Regions from separate parts of the Halomonas sp. SL1 genome, predicted to be linked through region 1. Evidence: riboswitches for the same ligand, from Rfam matches in the RefSeq annotation. Region 1 holds a riboswitch; each other region holds the start of a gene.

Region 1 (5,878 bases):
TGGCTGTTGCAGGGCGTGACGCGGCTCCAGGTGGACGCAATGCCCACCTGGGGCCTGGTGAAGTCGGCGTCGTTGAAGCCCACCGCGCGCAGCATGGCGCGGCTGGCCGACTTGCCGACGCCGTCCACCACCGGGGCGGAATGGCGGCGGCGGGGATCCTGTGGCGTGTCACTCATGGCGCGGCTCCTCCGTCAGGTCGGGATGACCTTCAGAGGGTGGCCGTCATCCGCCGGCCTGGCAACCGTTCAGGCCGTACGCCGCACCGCGGCCGGGCGCCACCAGGCCACCAGCAGCGCCACCGCGCTGGAGGCCAGAAGCGCACCGAGGAAGGGCGGCAGGGTCGGCACCCCGCCGGGAAAGCTCGCCGCCAGCAGGCCATCGAGGGCACTGCCCGAGGCGACCCACCCCGGCAGCACCGCGCCCGCCAGCCCGGCGAGACCGCCGGCCAGCGCCGCCATGGCGCTCATCCGCGCCCACAGCCCCAGCAGCACCGGCACCACGATGGCCGCGCACAGCAGATCGGCGATCAGGAACAGTCGCAGCACCGAGAGCCCCTGCAGGGCGATCGCCACCACCGGCACCATCAGCGCCACGGTGACCCACCGCGCCGCCCTGAGCGACAGGCCGCGACGGCCGCTGCCGGCCACCACCAGCGAGGCGATGCCGTTCTGCAGGGTATCGACGCTGGAGGCCACCAGGGTCACCGCCAGCACCAGCGCCGGCAGCGCCAGCCAGCCCGGCGCCTCGGCGAGCAGCGCGAAGAACGGGATCGGCGGCTCGCCCAGCGACACGCCCGCCATGGCGGCCAGCATGCCGAGGCCGCCGACCACCGCCACCACCAGCACGGTGATGCCGCCGCCCAGCCAGGCGCCGCGCCCCAGCGCCCGGTCGTCCCGGGCCGCCCACACCCGCTGCCAGTAGCCCTGATGGAAGAGGTTGGCCGCGGTCACCGCGATCACCAGCGTCAGCGCCACGGACAGGGCATCCGCGGCGGGGATCGACGGCAGCGCGGCCTCGGCCGGCAGCTCGGGCAACCGGGCCAGCGCCACGCCGCCCACCACCCCCAGCAGGGCCAGCAGCAGCCAGGCCTGCCAGCGGTCGGTGGCCAGGCTCGCACGCAGCCCGCCCAGCGCGGTGTAGAGCAGGGTCGCCACCGCCACGCCGACCACCACCAGCGCCACCGGGACGTCCGACAGCAGCCCGGTGATGGCGCCGATGGCGGTCAGCTCGGCGGCCAGGAAGCAGCCCATGTACAGCACCGAGACCAGCGCCACCCAGCGGCGGATGCCGGCGCCGAAACAGGCCTCGGCGTACTCGCCGATGCTGCGCCCCTCCGGCAGGCGACGGCGGATGGCCGGGCCGAAGGCGCCGAGCACGATGAACGGCAGCGCCGAGCCGATGGCATAGCCGGCCAGACCCAGCGGGCCGACGAAGGCGCCGATCTCGGGCGGCGCGAAGAGGATCCAGGCCCCCATGCCGGAGGCCAGGAAGGAGAGCCCCAGGGTCGGGGCCGACTGGGAGTTGCGGGCGGTAACGTAGTCGTCGAGCGGGCCGTCGGCCCGGCGGGCACGCAGGCCCAGAACGGTGAAACACAAAAGCGCCGCGCCAAGCACGGCTGACGTCAGATAAGGCATGTCGCACTTCCTCCGCCGGTGTGAACCGGATCAGGTTCCAGGGTCAGCGACGCACGCTCTCTCAGCCCCGCCGATGCCGGCGAGACTCCCCTGGCGACAGTGAATGGATTGTAGTGGCGATCCTCAAGACAGGGCCAAAATGGCCGATATCCGGATTGCCACGCCAGCATGACACATCCTTCCCGCCATTCGAACAACCAGCCCGGACCCCGCCATGCCGTTTACCGAAGCCAAGGAACACGCCCCCGGTTGCCTGCACCGGATCTTCGCCGAGCCCTACGCCGCCTTCGACAACGGCGTCCCCGAGCGCCAGCTGCACCTGCGCATCGCCCTCCAGGCGCTGCTGGAGGCGCCGATGCGCGAAGGGCGACTGACGCTCAGGGTGATCCACGGCTGGGAGAACGGCGGCTGCGCCCCCGAAGACCTGCGACATGGCGACCATGCGCTGGGCAAGACGGCCGACCTGCGTGCGATCGCCGAGCGCTACCAGCAGGCGCTGGACCGTCTCGCCCCGCTGCCGGGCGAGGCCGACAGCCTGCTCGCCGAGCCGCTGGCCAGTGCCATCGCCGGCGCCGAGGCCGACGGCCTCGAGGTCGACTCAGAGACTCGAGACAACCCGGCCCGCTGGCCGGCGTTTCCCCGCGGCCTGTCGCTGTATACCTTCTTCAAGGTCTATCACCGCCTGACCTACGGCGAGGACGAGGCCTACCGCTCGATCCGCTGCAATACGCCCGAGGGCAGCCGCGAGATCCACGAATTCCATCTGGAGGAAGGCGAATTCGCCATCGTTCGCCCCGCCGCCGACGAACCCGGCGAGTGCGTGCTGGTGCTGCACGTGGGCCAACTGGAACCGCTGAGCGAGCTGCTGGAGATGGCCCATATCCGCCCCTAGGCGATACCGGAGCGGGGCCTCAGGAGGAGGCAGAAGCTTCCATGGAAGGGGCCAGGATCGCCTGAGACGTCATTGATCTTTAGCGCTTCGGAGGCGACCAGCGGCCCCCTACTCACCGCTGCCGTTCAAGGCAACAGCAGCTTCGCGGTGAGGTTGAGGGTGTCCGAGGCGCTCACCCCCTCGTCGTAGAAGTTGTGCTCATAGCTGGCCGTGAACTGCACCGGATACTCCTGAATCCTCACCAGCTTGTTGAGCGCAACGCCCAGGGGCAGGCTCACCCAATCATGCTGCTCCCAGTCATAGGTGATCGACATGTCGGAGGCCCCCGCCGACCAACCATTCCCGAGGCTGTAGTTCACGATCGGCTGCACGATCGAGATATTCACGTCGCGGTAGTCGTCGTCTCCCGCCACCGTGAACACGTTCTGGTTGAACAGCCCCCATATCCCCCAGGGTTGGCTGGCCACGAAGCCCACGGCGGGACCGAGGCCCCATTTCTCGGCGCTCAGGCCGTCTTCCCCGGTCGGCAACAGCGCTACCGCACCCACGCCGAATCGCCCCCATGACCGGTCGAAGGTCACCAGGTCGAAGAGTGTCATGTCGGACCAGCCGCTCGAGTCATTCGGCGAGTCGGTCACGTAAGGCGCGGTGAGCCGGAAGATGTTGCTGGAGTCGCCCAGCGAGAACGGAATGGCGGCGCGGAACTGCATGCGGTTTCCGTCCTCGTCGTCGAGGTTGTGGTACCGGTACGTGTAGAAGTCCTGCAGCTGGAAGGCCATGACGGAGGCCGTCGGATCATTGGCTTCCGAGCCCAGGCCATCTTGCTGAGCGCTGGCTATCCCCGGGGAAAACATGGCAAAGAAGGTGGCGATCATCAGTGCATTTCGTGCAAGCATCCGTGGCTCCCTGGTCTCCGGTTTTCTTTCCCCATGCCCGGATAGGCATGCCCACAGCAGGCAGGCACGTTTCATGTCCGCAGACGTGGCACCCGTGATGCCCCACGGATGGCTCGCTGGCGCACCTGCAGAGCCAAAGCCGAAGGAAACTCGCGAGGGGGGAAATCTCCCTCGGCCCCAGCAACGCTTACTGCCGCGAGACCCTGATGCGCACGGGGTCGGCCGCCTCGCCGGCGAAGGGATCAACGTGCTCCGTACTGGTGAACAGCAGCTCACCGTCGTGAACGATCCGTGCCCGCAGTCCGTAAGTCATGCGCTCGTCGATGGCCTGAGGATCATAGACCAGCCGGAACGGATAAGGGGGCTGGGCGCCCTCGACGGTGTAGGTGTAATCGGTGAGCACGGTGGCGGGCGCATCCGCGCGCGACTGATCCTCGAGCGTCACGATGACCTCGGCTCCCGGGGGCAGCGCCATGCGCTCGCGATACCACACCTCGCCGCTGATGACCCGCATCAGGGAGTTGTCCGGCTGCTGCATCGACGACTCCCCCGCCCTCTGTGGCTGACTGCATGCCGCCAGCAACAGGACGAGAGTGCCAATCATCCAGGGACCGGTCACTGCCGCGATTCCGTTTTTCGATCTCATTGATGACTCCTTCATGTACCAGGGCAGAGAGAAGACTCGTCACCGCTGGCCGCGTCACCCCGGATAGGCCCGTGGCGCCAAGGCGGGTTCATTCCCGTCGACACTCCATCAAGTTAGCAAGGTTTCCACGTACCGCCAGAGCAAGCGGGAGGCCTGACATGACCCGGGTCATGGAATCCCCCGGGCGCCGAACGCCGTACCGTCTACCGGGCAAGCCGCCCCAACCACGACGGCCCCGCCTCTCCCGAGGCGGGGCCGTCGATGATCGCCGAGCGGGATGGGATCAGCTCAGCGAGATGGTGCTGTTGATGCCGCCGGAGACGTTTTCCGGCTCGAACCAGCGGGCGGTGACGGTCTTGGTCTGGGTCCAGAAGCCGATCGCCTGCTTGCCGTTGGGTCCCAGGTCGCCGAGCTTGGAGGCCCGCGAGCCGGTGAAGCTGAAGTAGGCCACCGGCACCGGAATCGGCACGTTGATGCCCACCTGGCCGACGTCGATCTCGGTCTCGAAGCGGCGAGCCACCCAGCCGGAGTTGGTGAAGATCGAGGTGCCGTTGCCGTTGGGATTGGCGTTGATGAACTCGATCGCCTCGTCGAGCGTCTCGGCGCTCACCACGCACAGCACCGGGCCGAAGATCTCCTCGCGGTAGATGGTCATCTCGGCGGTCACGTCGGCGAACAGGGTCGGGCCGACGAAGTTGCCCTCCGGATAGCCCTCGACCTCACGGCCACGACCGTCGACCAGCAGCCGGGCGCCCTCCTGCTCGCCGGCGGCGATCAGGTCCTCCACCCGCGCCTTGGCGGCCGGCGACACCAGCGGGCCGAGGTCGGCGTCACGCTGGGTGCCGGGGCCGACCTTCATGTGGCGGGCGCCCTCGACCAGCTCGTCCAGCCAGTCGCGAGCCTCGCCCACCAGCACCACCACCGAGTTGGCCATGCAGCGCTGGCCGGCGGCGCCGAAGGCCGAGCCCAGCAGGTTGTTGATGGCCTGGCTGCGGTTGGCGTCGGGCATCACCACACAGTGGTTCTTGGCCCCCATCATCGCCTGGGCGCGCTTGCCGGCCTCGGCGGCGCGGCGATAGAGCTGGGTGCCGACGTGGGTCGAGCCGATGAACGACACCGCCTTGATGTCCGGATGATCGCAGAGGCGATTGGCCACGTCCGGGCCGCCGTGGACCACGTTGAGCACGCCGGCCGGCACGCCGGCCTCGTGGGCCAGCTCGACCAGCCGCATGGTCGAGCTCGGATCCTGCTCGGAGGGCTTGAGCACGAAGGTGTTTCCGGTGGCGATGGCCAGCGGGAACATGAAGCACGGCAGCATGATCGGGAAGTTGAAGGCGGTGATCCCGGCGCCCACGCCCAGCGGCTGATTGAGGGTGTAGACGTCGACCTCGGTGGCGGCGTTCTCGGCCAGCTCGCCGAGCTGCAGCGAGGTGATCGAGCAGGCGTGCTCCACCACCTCGAGGCCACGACCCACCTCGCCGGCGGCGTCCGGCAGGGTCTTGCCGTGCTCCTCGGTGATCAGCGCGGCCAGCTCCTCGGTGTGCTCGCGGATCAGCGCCTGCAGCTTCAGCATGATGCGCTGACGCTTGGCCAGCGGCGTGCGACGCCATTCCTGGAAGGCTGCCCTGGCGCTGGCCACGGCGCGATCGACCTCCTCCAGGGTGCAGAACGGCACCCGGGCGACCACCTCCTGGGTGGCCGGATTGAGTACGTCGCGCCATTCCTGGCTCTGCGAGGTGACGGCCTGGCCATCGATATACAGCGGGATCTCTCTGACGGACATCTAGCGGCTCCTTTGGCGGCCCCGGGG
Region 2 (5,878 bases), on a different contig from region 1:
CCTCCGGCATCCGCTCTCATCGGAATCGGAGGCAAGATGGGCCGTCGCTTCAGTGATCTCACCGCCGCCTGCCAGGCCGACTGGCGCGCCTACACCGAGCACGACTTCGTCCGCGCCCTGGGCGCCGGCACGCTCGAGGCGGACGCCTTCCGCCACTACCTGCAGCAGGACTACCTGTTCCTGATCCACTTCGCCCGCGCCTACGCCCTGGCCGCCTACAAGAGCCGCGACCTCGACGAGCTGTGCCAGGCCTTCGACGGCCTGAAGACCATCCTCGACGTCGAACTGGACCTGCACCGCGGCTTCTGTCGCGACTGGGGCATCACCGAAGACGACCTGGCGGCGCTGCCCGAGGCCCGCGCTACCCTGGCCTACACCCGCTTCGTGCTCGACGCCGGCAGCCGCGGCGACCTGCTCGACCTGCGCGTGGCGCTGGCCCCCTGCCTGGTGGGCTACGGCGAGATCGCCAACTGGCTCGAGGCGCAGCCGTTCACCGTGCGCGGCGACGCCAACCCCTATGACGCCTGGATCGCCATGTATCAGGGCGACGACTTCCAGCGGGCGATGCACGCCGAGATCGCCTGGCTGGACGCGCGCCTGGCCGAGGTGACGCCGGCGCGCTTCGACCAGCTGGCGCGGCTGTTCCGCGACGCTACCCGGCTGGAGATCGACTTCTGGCAGATGGGGCTGGATCGCGCGGACTGAGCTCCACCTTCCTTGACTGCCGAGCTTTTCCGGCGACAAGACCACGCGAGGCGCTGTGAACCCATCCCTGGGCGCTAACTTTTGCCCTGCGGCACTCTCGCATCCTGCTCCGTTTGCAGGACCAGTGCTGGCCATCCATGGCCAGCCCGTTCGGCGAGGATCGCCTCACCCATGGCAAAAACCCTCGCTTTGTCTTGCCCCCGGCGCTCGGCTAGCACCGCGCCAGCTCGGCCCCTGGCCCACGATAGAAAAAAAGTAGGTAGGAAGAAGAAAGGCAATGACACGGCCCGCCCAGCGGCGGGCACCACCACGCTTGACGGGGTGCCGTTGAAGACGGCTGAGATCATGCGGCGCGAGGCGCCGGAGCATGGATCCCGTTGAACCTGAACTGGCTAGGACCAGCGTAGGGATCAAGCGACACGCGGCGGCGCCTCGGCGTCGGCCGCCCCTGTCCTCCCCGACGGTCCTCCCTGACGAACCACTCAAGCCAAGGGAGCACGACCATGAGCAAGACCATCCATTTCCTCAACGAGAACGCCCGCGTCGACGCCGCCGCCGTGGCCCCGCTGGCCGGCTCGCGCAAGGTCTTCGTCGAAGGCTCGCGACCCGATATCCGCGTGCCCTTCCGCGAGATCGGCCTGTCACCAACCCGCACCTCCGGCGCAGATGAAGAAAACCCGCCGCTGCTGGTCTACGACACCTCCGGCCCCTACACCGACCCCGAGGCCGACATCGACCTGCGCCGCGGCCTGCCCGAGCTGCGCCGCGACTGGATCGAGGCCCGCGACGACACCGAGTTCCTCGACGGCCCGACCTCGGAGTACGGCCGCCGCCGCGCCAACGACCCCATGCTGGCCCCACTGCGCTTCGAGCTGACCCGCATGCCCCGCCGGGCCAAGGAAGGGAAGAACGTCACCCAGCTGCACTATGCGCGCCAGGGCATCGTCACCCCCGAGATGGAATTCATCGCCATTCGGGAAAACCAGAAGCGCCAGACGATGGGCACCGAAGAGGTCGAGCGCATCCTCGGCCACCAGCACCCGGGCGAGGCCTTCGGCGCCCGCCTGCCCGAGGAGATCACCCCCGAGTTCGTGCGCGACGAGGTGGCCGCCGGCCGCGCCATCATCCCCAACAACATCAACCACCCGGAATCCGAGCCGATGATCATCGGCCGCAACTTCCTGGTGAAGATCAACGGCAACCTCGGCAACTCGGCGGTCACCTCGTCCATCGAGGACGAGGTCGACAAGATGACCTGGGGTATCCGCTGGGGCGCCGACACCATCATGGACCTGTCCACCGGGCAGAACATCCACGAGACCCGCGAGTGGATCATCCGCAACGCCCCGGTGCCGATCGGCACCGTGCCCATCTATCAGGCGCTGGAGAAGGTCAACGGCGTGGCCGAGGACCTGACCTGGGAGGTGTTCCGCGACACCCTGATCGAGCAGGCCGAACAGGGCGTCGACTACTTCACCATCCACGCCGGCGTGCTGCTGCGCTACGTGCCGCTCACCGCTAGACGCACCACCGGCATCGTCTCCCGCGGCGGCTCGATCATGGCCAAGTGGTGCCTCTACCACCACCGCGAAAGCTTCCTCTACGAGCACTTCGAGGAGATCTGCGAGATCTGCAAGCGCTACGACATCGCCTTCTCGCTGGGCGACGGCCTGCGCCCGGGCTCGGTGGCCGACGCCAACGACGAGGCCCAGTTCGCCGAGCTCGAGACCCTGGGCGAGCTGACCCGCATCGCCTGGGAGCACGACGTCCAGGTGATGATCGAGGGCCCCGGTCACGTGCCGATGCACCTGATCAAGGAGAACATGGACAAACAGCTCCGCGAGTGCGACGAGGCGCCCTTCTACACCCTCGGGCCGCTGACCACCGACATCGCGCCGGGCTACGACCACATCACCTCCGGCATCGGCGCGGCGATGATCGGCTGGTACGGCTGCGCCATGCTCTGCTACGTGACCCCCAAGGAGCACCTGGGCCTGCCCAACAAGGACGACGTCAAGACCGGCATCATCACCTACAAGATCGCCGCGCATGCTGCTGATCTCGCGAAGGGTCACCCGGCCGCCCAGCGCCGTGACAATGCCCTGTCGAAGGCACGCTTCGAGTTCCGCTGGGAGGACCAGTTCAACCTCGGCCTCGACCCGGACACCGCCCGCGAGTACCACGACGAGACCCTGCCCAAGGACTCGGCCAAGGTGGCCCACTTCTGCTCCATGTGCGGGCCCAAGTTCTGCTCGATGAAGATCAGCCAGGAGGTTCGCGACTACGCGGCCGACAACGGCCTCGAAGGCGACCGCGCCGTGGTGGAGCGCGGCATGGCCGAACAGGCCGAGAAGTTCCGCGACCAGGGCGCCGAGCTGTACAAGGAGGTCTGACCTCCCGCCTTGATGCAGAACGCCGCGCCGGCTGCATGCCGGCGCGGCGTTTTTCATGCGGCCAAACGGGTTCAGTTTGCCGCGGGCACGGGAGCAACGACCTCGTTGTCTTCCGTCGAGTCACGCCCGCCCGGCGCGAAGCGCAGCAGCCGCAGGGCGTTGAGCGTGACCAGCACGGTGGCGCCGGTATCGGCCAGGATCGCCAGCCACAGCCCGGTGATGCCGAGCACGGTGGTCACCAGGAACAGCCCCTTGAGCCCCAGGGCGATGGCGATGTTCTGGCGGATGTTGGCCATGGTCGCCCGCGCCAGCCGGATCAGCGCCGCCGCGTCGCCCACCCGGTTGCGCAGCAGCGCGCCGTCGGCGGTCTCCAGCGCCACGTCGGTCCCCGAGCCCATGGCCACGCCCACCTGGGCGCTGGCCAGGGCCGGGGCGTCGTTGATGCCGTCACCGATCATCATCGTCCGCTCATGGCCGGCCAGCTCACGGATCGCCTCGACCTTGCCCTCCGGCATAAGCCCGGCGCGACGCTCGATGCCGAGGCGCCCGGCGATGGCCGCGGCGGTGCGATCGTTGTCGCCGGTCAGCATCACCGAGCGCACGCCCAGCGCCGACAGCGCCTGCACGCCGGCCTCGGCATCGGGCCGCGGCTCGTCGCGCAGGGCGATGGCCCCCAGCGCCACGCCGTCCTCGACCGCCACGATCACCGTCTTGCCCTCGGCCTCGAGTTCCTCGATTCGCGCGGCCAGCGCCTCGGCCAGCGTGCCGCGATCGGCCACGTGGCGCGGCGCGCCGACGAAGGCCCGGCGACCCTCGATCAGCGCCTCGACGCCCTGCCCGGGCACCGCCCGGGCCTCGCTGACCCTTGAGGCCGCGACCTGCTGCGCCTCCGCATGGGCGACCACCGCCTGCGCCAGCGGATGGCTGGCGTCGCGCTCCAGGCCCGCGGCCAGGGCGATCACGTCCTGCGCGGCCACGGCGTCGCTTGCCGGCACCACATCGGTCACCCGCGGCCGGCCCTCGGTCAGGGTGCCGGTCTTGTCGAAGGCGACCGCCTCGGTGCGGGCGGCGGCTTCGATCACCGCACCGCCCTTGAGCAACAGCCCGTGCCGGGCGCCGCTGGAGAGCGACGAGGCGATCGATGCCGGCACCGAGATCACCAGCGCGCAGGGGCAACCGATCAGCAGCAGCGCCAGGGCGCGATAGGTCCACTCGCCCCATTCGCCGCCCAACGCCAGCGGCGGCACCACGGCCACCAGCACCGCCAGGCCGACCACCGCCGGCATGTAGACGCGGCTGAAGCGGTCGATGAAGCGCTCGGTGGGCGCCCGCGCCTCCTGGGCTTCCTCCACCAGCCGGATGATGCGTGCGATGGTGTTGTCCTCGGGCGGCCGGGCCACGCGCAGCCGCAGCACGCCGTCATGGTTGATCGAGCCGGCGAACACCTCGTCGCCCTCGCCCCGGTCCCGCGGCACCGACTCGCCGGTCACCGGCGACTCATCGATCGACGAGCGGCCCTCGAGGATGGTGGCGTCGGCGGGGATGCGGTCGCCGGGGCGCACCACCACCACCTGGCCGACCGCCAGATGTGCCGCATCCACCGTGCGCGTCTCGCCGGGGGCGACTTCCAGGCGTGCCTCGCGAGGCACCAGATCGGCCAGCGCGCGGATGCCCGAGCGGGCCCGGTCCGCGGCCACGCCCTCGAGGATCTCGCCGATAGCGAACAGCAGCACCACCATGGCCGCCTCCTCGGCGGCGCCGATGATCAGCGCACCGCCGGCGGCCAGGGTCATCAGCATCTCGATGGTGAACGGCATGCCGACCCGCGCCGCACTCACCGCACGGCGAGCGACCGGCGCCAGTCCGATCAGGCAGGCCGCCAGGAAGGCCCAGTGGGCCACCTCCGTTCCGACGGTGAAGCGCAGCAGCGTGGCCACGCCGAGCGCCACCCCGGTGGCCAGCACCAGCCGCCCCTTGGCGGTGGCATGCCAGCGCCGGGGCGAGGCGTCATCACCCCGACGGAAATGATCGGCATGATCGCGCCCGGCACAGCAGCCGGCGCCCGAAGGCGCCTCGGCATCGTCCTGCGCCGACTGGCGCCGAACGCCATAGCCCAACCGCTCGACCAGCGACGCCACGTCCTCGGGCGCCGTGCGGCCGGTATCCAGATCGAGGGCCAGCGAGCCCTGCATGACCGAGACCTTCACGTCAGCCACGCCATCCAGACGCTCCAGCGCGCCGCGGATCTTGCCGGCGCAGCTCGGACAGTCCATGCCTTCCACGCGCCACTGGTGTCGCTGGAGTGCACCCTTTTCAGCTTCCTGCGCGGCGTCTTGCGCCATCCTGACCTCCTCGGGGCTCGTCATCGAAACATGGCATCAGCCTAGAGCCTCTAGCCGCTATAGACTCAAGCGGTGATGACGCCGGGCACGACACCGCCAGCATGGACAGCTGGCACGCGGCCTGCATGCTTAAGGAAACCCCCAACGAGAGGCGATCGCCATGCCGGCACCCTCCCTTTCGACGCCACTTGGCGCCGAGGCCTTCCATGAGCGCGCCCATCGCCACCTGACGATGCTCTACGGCCCCCGCGCCGACGAGGTGCTGCGCCGGCTGTTCACCCTGCTGGCGCATCAGGCCCCCATGACGCCCCCGGATGGTGAGGCACCGCCCGCCCGTCCGCTGTGGAGTGAACGCGACCAGTGGCTGATCGCCTACGGCGACAGCCTGGTCGACGGCGAGCAGCCACCGCTCGACGTCCTCGACGACTTCGTCGCCGG
Region 3 (5,878 bases), on a different contig from region 1:
CTGGTGGCGGCCGCCGAACGGCTGGAGTGCACCATGCTGATCAACGCCGCCGGCGCCAACCGCGCCGAGCTGTTCAAGGACGCCGACGACGAGGCCATCGAGCGCCTGGTGACGGTCAACCTGACCGCCACCCTGCAGCTGACCCGCGCCCTGCTGCCCCGGCTGTGCCGCGCCGAGCAGGGCCTGGTGGTCAACGTCGGCTCGGCCTTCGGCCATATCGGCTATCCCGGCCAGGCCGCCTACTGCGCCACCAAGTTCGCGCTCTACGGCTTCACCCAGGCGCTGCGCCGCGAACTGTCGGACTCGCCGATCGCGGTGCACTACATCGCCCCGCGGGCCACCCGCACCGCCATGAACGCCCCGGCCATGGAGGAGATGAACCGGGCGCTGGGCAACGCCATGGACGCCCCGGAAACAGTGGCCGTCCAGATCCGCCGCGCCATCGAACGCGGTCGCAAGGAGACCCGGCTGGGCCGCGCCGAGCCGATCTTCGCCCGGCTCAACGCCCTGTGGCCGGGGCTGATCGATCGCGCCCTGCGCCGCCAGCTGCCCACCATCCGCCGCTTCATCACCCCGCCACCCTGAGCCGCCAGGGTCGACAGGCGCGGCCTTCGAGGCGAGTATCGGCATGACCGGAGCACCGACAAGGAAGGCCCATGCGCATACTGCTGGTGGAAGACGATCCCAGCCTGGCGTCGGGCATTCGCCTGGCGCTGAAACCCGAGCACTACACCGTCGACATCCTCGGCGACGGTATCGAGGCCCTCAACGCCCTGCGCGACGAGGAGCCCTTCGATGCCGTCATCCTCGACCTGGGCCTGCCCCGGCTCGACGGCATCGACCTGCTCACGCGGCTGCGCCGCGGCGGCCATCGCGTGCCGGTGCTGGTGCTGACCGCCCGCGACGGCATCGAGCAGCGCATCCAGGGCCTGGATGCCGGGGCCGACGACTACCTGACCAAACCCTTCGAGGTCGACGAGCTCAAGGCACGGCTGCGCGCCCTGATGCGCCGTAGCCAGGGCCTGGTCAGCAGCGAGCTGCGCCACCGCGGCGTGGTGCTCGACCCGGAGAACCGCCGCGTCACCTACCAGGGCCAGCCGGTCACGCTGTCGCGCCGCGAGTTCACCCTGCTGCAGGAATTCCTCAGCCACCCGGGCCACGCCTTCACCCGCGACACCCTAGCCCGCCTGCTCTACGGCTGGGACGAGGACGTGGAGAGCAACGCCATCGAGGTCCACGTTCACCACCTGCGCAAGAAGCTGGCCCCGGAGTTGATCCGCACCCTGCGCGGCATCGGCTACATCATGGACAAGGCCCCGGCGGACGAGGCACCCGGGAACAGGATCCCATGAGCTCCATCCGCCGCCGCACCCTGGGCATCGCGCTGCTGGTGGTCGCGCTGTGCATGCTGGCGATCGGCGTGACCAGCTATCGCGACGCCGCCCGCGAAGTGGCGGCGCTGTTCGACGCCCGCCTGGCCCAGCAGGCCCGGCTGCTGGAAGGCCTGGTGCGCACGCCGCTGCCCGAGGCCCGGCGCGAGGCGCTGCTGGCGAGCCTCGACGACGCCCTGCGCCGCAACACGCCGGGCACCGACGGCGGCCACCGCTACGAGGGCGAGGTGGCCTTCCAGGTCTGGCGCGACGAGCGGCTGCTGCTGCGCTCCGCCGGCGCGCCGACCGCGCCGTTCACCGAGCGTCGTGCCGGCTACGGCGACGCGACCCTGGACGGACGCGAGTGGCGCGTCTTCGTCCTCGGCGGCGACGACCTGCGGGTGCTGGTCGGCGAGCGCGGCGACGTGCGCGGCGAGCTGGTCCGGGGCATCGCCCTGCGCACCCTGGTACCGGACCTCGTGGGCCTGCCGGCACTGGCGGTGCTGCTGTGGTGGGCGATCGGCTGGGGGCTGCGGCCGCTGTCACGGCTGGCCGCCCAGATCGAAGCCCGCGACCCCCAGCGCCTGAACCCACTGCCCGACGACCCACTGCCCCGCGAGCTGGCCACCATCGTCGGCGCCCTCAACGGCCTGCTGGCGCGGATCCGCACCCTGCGGGCCCGCGAGAAGCGCTTCATCGCCGATGCCGCCCACGAGCTGCGCACCCCGCTGACGGTGCTCGACCTGCACGCCCAGAACGCCCTGGCCACCGAGGATCCGGCGGATCGGCGCGAGGCGCTGACCCTGTTGCGCGACGGCCTGGCCCGCGCCACCCGGCTGGTCGGCCAGCTGCTGACCCTGGCACGCCTGGACCCGGAGCAGGAAGGCGCCCCGGATCAGCGCATCGACCTGCTGCACGAGGTGCGCGAGTCGCTGGCCGAGCTGATGCCGCTGGCCACCGACCACGACCAGAGCCTGCACTTGGAGGCCGACGAGGCGGCAGACTGGGCGCTGACCACCGAGCCCGGCGCCGTCACCACCCTGATCAAGAACCTGGTCGGCAACGCCATCCGTCACTCCCCCGCCGGCAGCCGCATCGACGTGGCACTGACGGCGGAAGAGCGAGTGCTGGTGCTGCGGGTGGACGACAGCGGTCCCGGCATCCCCGAGGACGGCCGCCAGCAGGCGCTGGCGCGCTTCCACCGCGGCGGTGCGGGAGCCGGGGCCGGCCTCGGACTGTCCATCGTCGACCGTCTGGTACAGCGCCACGGCGGCCGCCTGACGCTGGGCGACGCCCCCGGCGGCGGGCTGCGCGTGAGCGTGCGGCTGCCCCGCGCCTGACACGGCATCGTCATGTCGCTCCCTTAGCGTTGGTGTAAGCCGACTTTAAGCCAACGCCGTTACGGTGGTGGGCTGAATCGCCCAACGACAACCGGAAAGGAGACATCGACATGCACGCCATGCCCCCGACCTCTCTCGACGCCGCCCTGCGCCGCCCCCTGTGGCTGGCCCTGGGCGGCGTGCTGCTGCTCGTCGTCGAATGGCTGATCAGCCCCTGGGGCGTGGGTAGCCTGCCGCTGGCGTTGGTCGCCCTGGCCGCCGGCGCCGCCTTGCTGCTTCGCCCCCTGAACGCGGCGATGCGCCTCGAACCCGAGGAGGAAGGCAACGGCATGAGCGCCGATCTCCAGAGCGTCTCCCAGGCCAGCCTGCTGACCCTGGCCGTGCTCCAGCTGGCCGCCTGAGGCGACGCCCGCCGGCTTTACATGCATCGGACGAAGGGCGATAGTGAGGCCCGACGACAGGGGCGCCGGGGCGATGATCCGCCGCGGCTGAGAGGCACCCTCACTACCTGACCCGGATAATGCCGGCGGAGGGAGTCGTGCCGGCTCCCTCGGTGGCCGCGCCTCCCGTCGCCAGGAGGCCCGATGCATTCCCTCGATCCCGCGCCGCATCTGGCGCGCGTGCGCCGCACCACCCCGCTGGTTCACAACATCACCAACCACGTGGCGATGAACTTCATGGCCAACGCGCTGCTGGCGCTGGGCGCCTCGCCCGCCATGGTCCACGCCCGCGAGGAGGCCGCCGAGTTCGCCGGCCTGGCCACCGCCCTGACGCTGAACATCGGCACCCTCTCGCCCCACTGGCTCGACGCCATGGACGACGCCGCCCGCGCCGCCAATGACGCCGACACGCCCTGGGTGCTCGACCCGGTGGCGGTGGGCGCCACCCGCTTTCGTCGCCAGGCCGGCGCCCGGCTGCTGGCGCTGGGGCCGACCGCGATCCGCGGCAACGCCTCGGAGATCCTGGCGCTGGCCCGACAGGGCGGCGGCGGGCGCGGCGTGGACAGCACCGACAGCGCCGACAGCGCCGAGCGCGCCGCCGTGGCGCTGGCCCGCGAGCATGCCACCGTGGTGGCGGTCACCGGCGAGGTCGACCTGGTCACCGACGGCCGACGCCTGACGCGGGTCTGCGGCGGCCATGCGCTGATGCCTCGCGTCACCACCATGGGCTGCGCCCTGACCGGCGTGGTCGGCGCCTTCCTGGCCGGCGCCGAGGATCCGTTCGAGGCCACCGTAGCGGCGCTGACCGCCTACGCCGCGGCCGGGGAGATCGCCGCCGAGACCGCCGCCGGCCCCGGCAGCTTCGCCGTGGCCTTCCTCGACGCCCTCTATGCCCTCGATCCCGACACCCTCGCTACGCCGCTGGCCGACCGTATCCACCTGGAGCTCACCGATGCGCCTTGATCTGTCCCTCTACCTGGTCACCGACCCCGAGCTGTGCGCCGCCCTCGGCGTGGAGCAGACCGTACGGGCCGCGGTGCGCGGCGGCGTCAGCGTCGTCCAGCTGCGCGACAAGCACGCCGCCGACGCCGAGATGATCCCGCTGGCCCGGCGCCTGAAGGCTGCCCTGGCCGGCAGCGGCGTGCCGTTGATCATCAACGACCGCCTCGAGGTCGCGCTGGCCAGTCGGGCCGACGGCCTGCACATCGGCCAGGACGACGGCGAGGTCGCCGATGCCCGTGCCGCGCTGGGCCCGGACGCCATCCTCGGCCTCTCGGTGCAGACCCACGAACAGCTGGCACGGCTGGACGCCGGGCGCCTCGACTACCTGGGCCTCGGCCCGGTGTTCGCCACGGCCACCAAGCAGGACCATGCCGCGCCGCTGGGCGTCGACGGCCTGGCGGCGCTGGCCGCCGCCAGCCCGCTGCCCACGGTGGCGATCGGCGGGCTCAAGGTCGAGCACGTCGAGGCGGTGCGCCGCGCCGGTGCCGGCGGCCTGGCGGTGGTCTCGGCGATCTGCGGCACCCCGGACCCGGAGGCCGCCGCCCGCGCCTTCCCGCCGTTCCACCGCTGACGCCTGAACGGCCAGCCCCGAACGCAGGCGGCCCCGCGCGAAAGAGCGCGGGGCCGCCGGGTCGCCGACGCGACCTGCGTCACAGGGAAGGCCGCCGGTTCAGCGCGACGCGCCGCTCCTGATAGGCGATGGCCAGGCCGCTGGCGATGATCAGGCTGCCGCCGGCGAACACCCAGGGGTCGGGCATCTCGCCCCAGAAGCCCCAGCCCAGCAGGGTCGCCCACAGCAGTGCCGTGTAGTCGAAGGGCGCGGCAATGGCCGCCGGGGCGTAGCGGAAGGCCTGGGTCAGGCCCACCATGGCGCCGACGCCGAGCACGCCAGCGCCCAGGAAGCCCAGCCAGTGCAGCGGCGCCGGGGCCTGCCAGACCCAGGGCAGGGTCAGGGAGGCGGCCAGGCAGGGCACCAGGGTGGTGTAGAAGACCATGGCCCAGAGGTGCTCCCCTTCGCCGTAGCGGCGCGCGGTGATCATGGTCAGGGCATAGAACAGCGCCGCGGCGACCACCACCAGCATGGCGGGCTGGAAACCGGCCGCCCCGGGCCGCACCACCACCAGCACCCCGACGAAGCCGAGCAGCGTGGCCAGCCAGGTCGGACGGTCGACCCGCTCGCCGAGCAAGGGCACCGACAGCAGCGTCACGAACAGCGGCGCGGCGAAGGCGATCGCCGTGGCGGTGGCCAGCGGCAGCAGCACCAGCCCCCACATGAAGGTGATCATGGTGGCGGTGAAGATCAGGCCGCGCAGCAGGTGCACGCCCGGACGCCGCGTGCCGAGGGTGCGCAGGCCGCCATTGAAGCGCGCGATCAGCACGATCAGCGGCAGCGACACCAGGGTGCGGAAGAAGATGATCTGCAGCGGCGAATGCACCGCGCCCAGCCACTTGGTGAGGGCATCGCCCAGGGCCAGACACAGCACGCCGCCGCACATGAACAGGATGCCTTTCAGAGAGGGAGCCATGCAGCGCCTCCGTGCGCGCGTCGAGGGAGGGGAAACGACACCGCCCCGACGGCCTGACCGTCGGGGCGGTGAGAGGGGCCGGAACCGAGGGTCAGAGCGAGGCCTGGACCACCATGCAGTCCATGCCCTGGGACTGGAGACGCTGGCAGGCGCTGCGGGCCTGGCGCTCGCCCAGATCGACCAACCGCGCCCGGTAGACG

Evidence for each region. Region 1 has a riboswitch for thiamine pyrophosphate ahead of C9J49_RS08925 (sodium:solute symporter). Riboswitches for the same ligand answer to the same signal wherever they lie in the genome.
Region 2: it holds a riboswitch for thiamine pyrophosphate, as region 1 does, so the genes downstream of both, thiC (phosphomethylpyrimidine synthase ThiC) here and C9J49_RS08925 (sodium:solute symporter) in region 1, are expected to answer to the same signal.
Region 3: it holds a riboswitch for thiamine pyrophosphate, as region 1 does, so the genes downstream of both, thiM (hydroxyethylthiazole kinase) here and C9J49_RS08925 (sodium:solute symporter) in region 1, are expected to answer to the same signal.

Annotation. Positions count from the first base shown of each region.
Region 1 covers NZ_PYUQ02000014.1:68,298-74,175, forward strand. The annotation lists gene ilvD (dihydroxy-acid dehydratase) at 1-176, opposite strand, end outside; gene C9J49_RS08925 (sodium:solute symporter) at 246-1,634, opposite strand; TPP riboswitch at 1,624-1,736, opposite strand; gene C9J49_RS08930 (hypothetical protein) at 1,849-2,526, shown strand; gene C9J49_RS08935 (hypothetical protein) at 2,652-3,401, opposite strand; gene C9J49_RS08940 (YbaY family lipoprotein) at 3,610-3,960, opposite strand; gene C9J49_RS08945 (CoA-acylating methylmalonate-semialdehyde dehydrogenase) at 4,352-5,851, opposite strand.
Region 2 covers NZ_PYUQ02000008.1:128,563-134,440, forward strand. The annotation lists gene tenA (thiaminase II) at 37-705, shown strand; TPP riboswitch at 1,013-1,132, shown strand; gene thiC (phosphomethylpyrimidine synthase ThiC) at 1,209-3,098, shown strand; gene C9J49_RS03280 (heavy metal translocating P-type ATPase) at 3,170-5,440, opposite strand; gene C9J49_RS03285 (sugar phosphorylase) at 5,601-5,878, shown strand, end outside.
Region 3 covers NZ_PYUQ02000031.1:34,396-40,273, forward strand. The annotation lists gene C9J49_RS16495 (SDR family oxidoreductase) at 1-585, shown strand, start outside; gene C9J49_RS16500 (response regulator transcription factor) at 657-1,352, shown strand; gene C9J49_RS16505 (ATP-binding protein) at 1,349-2,710, shown strand; gene C9J49_RS16510 (hypothetical protein) at 2,821-3,111, shown strand; TPP riboswitch at 3,160-3,262, shown strand; gene thiM (hydroxyethylthiazole kinase) at 3,295-4,113, shown strand; gene thiE (thiamine phosphate synthase) at 4,103-4,723, shown strand; gene C9J49_RS16525 (DMT family transporter) at 4,803-5,678, opposite strand; gene C9J49_RS16530 (serine hydrolase) at 5,770-5,878, opposite strand, start outside.